Regions from separate parts of the Ruminococcus sp. 8Y-12 genome, predicted to be linked through region 1. Evidence: predicted binding sites of a transcription regulator. Region 1 holds the regulator's gene; the other holds the start of a gene.
The links. The regulator HrcA, encoded in region 1, represses chaperone genes, less so after heat shock. The targets are predictions, from matches to a motif close to TGTTAGCACTCNNNNNNNNNGAGTGCTAACA.
Positions count from the first base shown of each region.

Region 2: a site for HrcA is predicted at 2,234-2,264, ahead of AC0THY_RS11925 (co-chaperone GroES). Genes of this name have one in related genera too.

Region 1 covers NZ_CM176623.1:2,987,320-2,990,909, reverse strand. The annotation lists gene dnaK (molecular chaperone DnaK) at 1-190, opposite strand, end outside; gene grpE (nucleotide exchange factor GrpE) at 257-940, opposite strand; gene hrcA (heat-inducible transcriptional repressor HrcA) at 999-2,084, opposite strand; gene AC0THY_RS11320 (hypothetical protein) at 2,424-3,557, shown strand.
Region 2 covers NZ_CM176623.1:3,098,349-3,101,938, forward strand. The annotation lists gene topA (type I DNA topoisomerase) at 1-1,124, shown strand, start outside; gene codY (GTP-sensing pleiotropic transcriptional regulator CodY) at 1,255-2,037, shown strand; gene AC0THY_RS11925 (co-chaperone GroES) at 2,303-2,587, shown strand; gene groL (chaperonin GroEL) at 2,607-3,590, shown strand, end outside.

The DNA of each region.
Region 1 (3,590 bases):
TATCCGCGTTGGTTACTGCCTGGCGCTTTGCAGGCTCGCCTACAAGTCTCTCACCTGTCTTTGTGAAAGCCACTACGGACGGTGTTGTTCTGGCTCCCTCTGCATTTGCGATAACGGTGGGTTTTCCACCTTCCATAACTGCCACACAGCTGTTTGTTGTTCCTAAATCGATTCCTATGATTTTACCCATTGTCATTTCCTCCTCATTGCAATGTTTTCATTTTATTGTAATGTCTGCGTTGGCAGACGTGTCCGTTTAATTGGCTACTTTTACCATACTGTGCCTTACCACGGTATCCCGGTAAGTGTAACCCTTCTGGAACTCCTCGGCAATGATATTCTCACCCAGTTCCTCATCCTCCACATGCATCACTGCATTGTGAAAATTGGGGTCAAATTCCTGACCCACAGCCTCAATCGGCTTTACTTCCAATTCCTCCAAAGTAGACATCAGCTGTTTGTAGATCTTATCCATGCCCTCCACAAAGGGATCATTCCTGCTCTCATCCGGAACCTGCGCCAAGCCTCTCTCAAAATTGTCAACCACAGGGAGCATCTTTTCGATCACACTCTTTGCGCCGACCTCATACATGGAGGCCTTCTCCTTCTCCGTCCTCTTGCGGAAGTTATCAAACTCTGCCATCTGGCGTTTCAGCCTGTCAGTAAGATCTTCGATCTGCTGATCCTTCTTGTCTTTCTTATCCTTCTTCTTACCAAAGAAGCCTTTCTTCTCTCCCGGACCGCTTCCCTCAGGCTCCTTTCCCTTGGATTCCTGACCGCTGCCATCCTCATTCTCAGAGGCTTCCCCGGCATTTTCCTCATCCTGTGAATCTTCCTCCACAGCTTCTGTATCCGTTTCCTCCTCGGTCACTTCCCCAACCGTCTCACCAGTCTCATTTTCCGCATCGGAAACAGCGTCCTTGTTCTCATCTATCTCCATATCCTTTTGCAGCTTTTCCTCAGACACGCTCTCTACCGCCCTTCTTCATCCTTTTTCGTTACTCTTGTTTTTGGTGATTCCTCTCTCTGCCTACCGAGACGGAAGAGTCCTCACTCGTCTTGTTAAATATCTTATCCAACTGCGTTGTCAAAGTTTTCAGTGTGCTGACTACTTTGTCGTAATCCATCCTTTTCGGCCCGATAATTCCTATCGTTCCCTTCATTCCCTCACCTAATTCATAGGTTGCTGTCACCACACTGCAATCCCGCATGGTCTGTACCGGAGATTCATTTCCTATATAGACCTGAATGCCCGTGTTCTCCTCCGCTGTCATAGTCTCTGCCACCAGATTTGCCAACTGCTGTTTCTCCTCAAATGCACTGATCAACTCACTGGCCTTTTCACTGTCGCTCAACTCCGGATATTTGAAAATATTGGTTGTGCCGCTGGTATAGATCTCTAAGTCCTCATCATCCATCTGAATGGCCTCTGCTACCGCATCCAATACACTGTTGACCACCTCACTGTGTATCCCTGCCTGCTCCTTGAGCTTCGCGATGGTAACCAGATTGATCTGTTCCATGGTCAGGCCGTTTAAGCTGGTGTTCAGCAGAATATTCAGTTTCAGAATCGTCTCATTGTCCAGCTGATGGTCAATGCGGAGCATCTTGTTCTTAACCACATTCCCCTCTGTCACTACAACCGCCAGCAGCTGGTTTTCCGCAATGACCGAGAGCTGTATAAATTTCAGCTTTGTCCGGTGATACTGAGGAGAGGTGATCATGGTTGCATAGTTGGTATTGTTGGCCAGCACCTTTGCCACCTGCTTCAGAACCAGATCCATCTTATCCTGCTTCTGGATCATCAGCTCCTTCATCTCCGTGACTTCTTTTTCCTTCTCCTCCATGAGATGGTCCACATAAAAACGGTATCCCATATCAGAGGGAATCCTTCCGGCTGAGGTGTGGGGTTGGAGGATATAACCCATATCTTCCAGATCAGACATCTCATTGCGGATTGTAGCGGAACTCAGATTTAAATCCGCATACTTGGATATGGTTCTGGAGCCAACCGGTTCCCCGGTTTCCAGATAAGTTTTAATGATAGCGTACAAGATTTTCGTCTTGCGTTCATCCAACTGCATCTTTAAATCCTCCCTCCCTTTTTTGTTATTAGCACTCATCTTGGTAGAGTGCTAACATCTATGTTCCTAAGATAGCACTCTTAATTTTCTTTGTCAATAGTATTTATGTATTTTTTAGAAATTATTTTTCATTTATAGGTTCATTAGATTGATACCAGTTCCTCACTTTAAAGGGCTATTTGGACAAAACCATGGAAATTCAAGGAAATCTACCGTTGACATGGTTTTTTAATGATGCTATATTTTAAAAAAATGAGCAAGTTTGATCTAATTAAAAGAGATACCGGCGCTTTTCCCGGGTCCGAAAAAACGGGGATTCAGAAAAAACAGGAGGGAAACATGAATAATAAGAACAAGTTAAATCGGGTTTTACTTTTTCTTTCGGCAATTGTACTGCTGGGCTTCGCAAAAACAGATGTTTGCGCGGCAAAGTCTTATGATTCGGTAAAAATATCTGCAAAGGACCCGGTGGTGGTCATCAGAACCTCTTATGCCACCGATAAATTTGAGGATGGAGGGTTGGGTGGCGTCTATTCTGCGGTTCCTGTCAAAGATACGGACTGCTATCTATTATACGATGTAATTATCTGGGAAGATCGCATAAGTCTCTATAAATTTGACAATAATCTGGACGATAAATGGAGTGAATATGCCCAAAAAAACAATGTGGACAGCATGACAGAAAGCCAATACCTAAAGGCAGGATTGGACTTTCGAGAGTCTTATCTCATAAAATCTGTCAAGTGTAAGAACCTGGAAGGAGATGTGGAGAAAGATAGCAGTAAGCGTTTAGCCGCATACAAAGCTTTTTTCAATATAATCCATAAGCGCTCTCCCTCCCGGCACATCGTCATCAAGTATTCTGGCCATGGAGGAGGAAGCTCCTTCTGCGGCTGCTTAAATTTGAGTGATACCAAAAAGGTTATGAATTATGGACTGAAGGTATTTGGGCAGAAATTTGCGATCATTGATTACGGAACAAACTGTGTCTCAGGAACGACCAGCGTACTGAATTTTTACAAATCTTATACAGATTATATGGTTGTATCACAATTGGATTTTGGCGGATGGGAGTGGGATAAATGGAATTATGACATTTACCGCAAGGTGGACAGCGATGAGGTTTATTCCAGGATGTTCCGAAAGGGAGAAACCATTCGGAAAGCCGCCCTGCGGCTGGGAGGCCAGCACAAAAAAATGTGGCCCTACGGGAAAAAATATATGAAAAAAAATAAGATTCCCCAATCCTCCACTGTGGTAAAGATGAAAGAATATACAAATCTAATGAAAAGTCTGAAAAAGACGGGGGCAACACGATATCATTGGGATCTCTACACCATGGTTAAAAAATATGGCGGGAGCAGTCTTCTCAAAAAGTATAAAAAAGCAATCATCTATTATTCCAATAATCAGGCATATTTACGCGGAAAATGGACGTATGGAAGAGGCGTTAATTTTGAAGGCTTTCATTAAAACAAAGGAAAACCTTCTGTCTGTACAACGAAG
Region 2 (3,590 bases), 110 kb from region 1:
CCAGGGGATATGTGGAGCAGCAGTATGGGAAGGAGTATGTCTCCGGCCTGCAGCAGGAGAAGAAGAGCGGTAAGAAGATTCAGGATGCCCACGAGGCTATCAGGCCCTCTGATGTGGCCAGGACCCCCATATCCATAAAGGAGTCTCTGAGCAGAGATCAGTACAGGCTGTATCAGTTGATTTGGAAACGGTTCGTTGCCAGCAGAATGGAAAATGCCAAATATGAAACTACCTCTGTAAAGATTGGCGCGGGCAGCTACCGGTTTACGGTGTCAGCATCCAAGCTTATGTTTGACGGCTTTATGGCAGTCTATGTGCAGGAGGGGGACGATATTGCAGAGAACAACTTGATGCTCAAGGGAATTGACAAGGATTCCCAGATCTCCCTGAATGAATTTGACAGCAAGCAGCACTTCACACAGCCGCCGGCCCACTATACGGAGGCTGCGCTGGTTAAGACGCTGGAGGAGCTGGGGATCGGACGCCCCAGTACCTATGCTCCCACTATTACCACGATCATCAACAGGCGTTATGTGGCAAAGGAGAACAAGAATCTCTATCTCACGGAACTGGGAGAAGTGGTCAACAATATCATGAAGCAGGCATTTCCCAGCATCGTGGATGTGAACTTTACTGCCAATATGGAGTCTTTGCTGGACAAGGTGGAAGAGGGAGTCGTAAATTGGAAGACCGTGGTGCGCAACTTCTACCCGGATCTGGAGGAGGCAGTGCAGACTGCTGAGAAAGAGCTCGAGCAGGTGAAGATCGAGGATGAGGTGACGGATGTCATCTGTGAAGAGTGCGGACGCAATATGGTGGTAAAATACGGTCCACATGGGCGTTTCCTGGCCTGCCCCGGATTTCCGGACTGCAGGAATACCAAACCGTATCTGGAAAAGATCGGGGTCGCCTGCCCCAAGTGCGGCAAGGAGGTTGTGCTGCGTAAAACGAAAAAAGGAAGAAAGTACTACGGGTGTGAGGACAATCCGGATTGCGATTTTATGTCCTGGCAGAAGCCGTCCGGTCAAAAGTGTCCCAAATGTGGAAATATTTTACTGGAAAAGGGCAATAAGCTGGTGTGCATGGATGAAACCTGCGGTTATGTAGAAAACAGAAAGAAATAATTTAAATTTTTCGACTTTTTTGAGATTTTGGTTGAAAATCAGACAATTGTGTGCTAGAATGATATTTGGCATAAAATAACTATGTGATGTATGTCAACTTTGGGGTGGAGTGGACAGGACAGGAGGAAGTATGAGCGTACAATTGCTAGATAAGACCAGAAAGATCAATAAGCTCTTACACAACAACAATTCCAGCAAGGTGGTATTTAATGACATCTGCGAGGTACTCACAGAGATTTTGAATTCCAACATACTGGTAATCAGTAAAAAGGGCAAAGTCCTTGGTGTAAGCTTATGTGAAGGCGTGGAGGAGATCAAAGAGCTGATCGACGATGAGGTCGGGGGCTTTATTGATCCAATGCTGAATGAGAGACTTTTGGGTGTATTATCGACCAAGGAAAACGTAAACTTGGAAACACTTGGATTTATGGGAGATGGAGTTAAGAAATATCAAGCGATTATCAATCCCATTGATATCGCAGGAGAGCGGCTTGGCACGGTGTTTATGTACAAGTGCGACAGCCAATATGAGATTGACGACATTATCTTGAGCGAGTACGGCACAACAGTGGTGGGACTGGAAATGATGCGTTCCGTTCATGAAGAGAATGCGGAGGAAAACCGGAAAGTGCAGATTGTGAAATCAGCCATCAGCACACTGTCGTTTTCCGAGCTGGAGGCTATCATTCATATTTTTGATGAGCTGGAAGGCACAGAGGGGATATTGGTAGCCAGCAAGATAGCGGACAGGGTGGGAATCACCCGTTCGGTGATCGTCAATGCTCTGCGCAAATTTGAGAGCGCAGGGGTCATAGAGTCACGTTCGTCCGGAATGAAGGGTACCTACATTAAGGTAATCAATGATGTGGTATTTGACGAACTGGCAGAGCTGAAAAAGGAAAAGAAGAGCTGAGAAAATCCTGCCGGAAACGGCAGGATTTTCCTATACAAAAAACGCCGCAGAGAAATCTAAAAAAAATCTAAAAAAATAAAATGTGAGAAAATAGGAGATTAAAAGAGAAAACAAGAGAAAAAGTGGATATAGATCCAAATACGCGGCAATAATGATGCTTGCACAAATCAAGGATTTTCACTAATATAATGCTAACGGTTAGCACTCGACAAAAGTGAGTGCTAATAACAGAAAAACTGACAAATATCTAAGGAGGCGTCGTACAATGAAATTAGTACCATTGGGAGACAGAGTTGTATTAAAGCAGTTTGAAGCAGAAGAGACTACAAAATCAGGTATTATTTTAGCAAGCAAAGCCCAGGAGAAACCACAGGAAGCAGAGGTTGTAGCTGTTGGACCGGGCGGAGTGGTAGATGGAAAAGAAGTTACCATGCAGGTAAAGGCAGGGGATAAAGTAATTTATTCTAAATATGCAGGCAACGAAGTGAAACTGGATGATGTAGAGTATATTATCGTAAAACAGAGCGATATCTTGGCAATTGTAGAATAATCGAGGAGGCAGAGAAATCATGGCAAAGGAAATCAAATACGGAGCAGACGCCAGAGCAGCACTGGAAGCTGGTGTAAACAAATTAGCAGACACAGTTAGAGTAACCTTAGGACCCAAAGGCAGAAATGTAGTTCTGGATAAGCAGTTTGGCACTCCGCTGATCACAAACGATGGTGTCACCATCGCAAAAGAGATTGAGCTGGAAGATGCATTTGAGAATATGGGCGCACAGCTGGTAAAAGAGGTTGCCACAAAGACAAATGACGTGGCAGGTGACGGTACCACAACCGCAACAGTTCTGGCACAGTCCATGATCCAGGAGGGAATGAAGAACCTTGCAGCAGGTGCAAATCCCATTGTACTGCGCAAGGGAATGAAGAAAGCTACCGACATTGCAGTGGATGCTATTGCAGCTATGAGCCGCAAGGTTGACGGAAAAGACCAGATGGCCAGAGTGGCAGCTATCTCCGCAGGTGATGATGAAGTGGGAAATATGGTAGCGGATGCGATGGAGAAGGTTTCCAATGACGGAGTTATCACAATCGAAGAATCCAAGACCATGAAGACAGAGCTGGACCTGGTAGAAGGTATGCAGTTTGACAGAGGGTATATCTCTGCATACATGGCAACGGATATGGAGAAGATGGAAGCTGTTCTGGATGATCCATATATCCTGATCACAGACAAGAAAATTTCCAATATTCAGGAGATTCTGCCTCTGTTGGAGCAGATCGTACAGTCCGGCAAGAAGCTTCTGATCATAGCTGAGGATATCGAGGGTGAAGCACTCACCACTCTGATTGTAAATAAGCTGCGCGGAACCTTCCAGGTAGTAGGTGTGAAAGCTCCGGGATACGGCGACAGAAGAAAAGCTATGCTGGAGGATATCGCAATCCTCACAGGCGGACAGGTGATTTCCGAGGAAGTTGGTCTGGACCTGAAAGATACAACCATTGACCAGCTGGGACGTGCAAAATCTGTAAAGGTACAGAAGGAAAACACA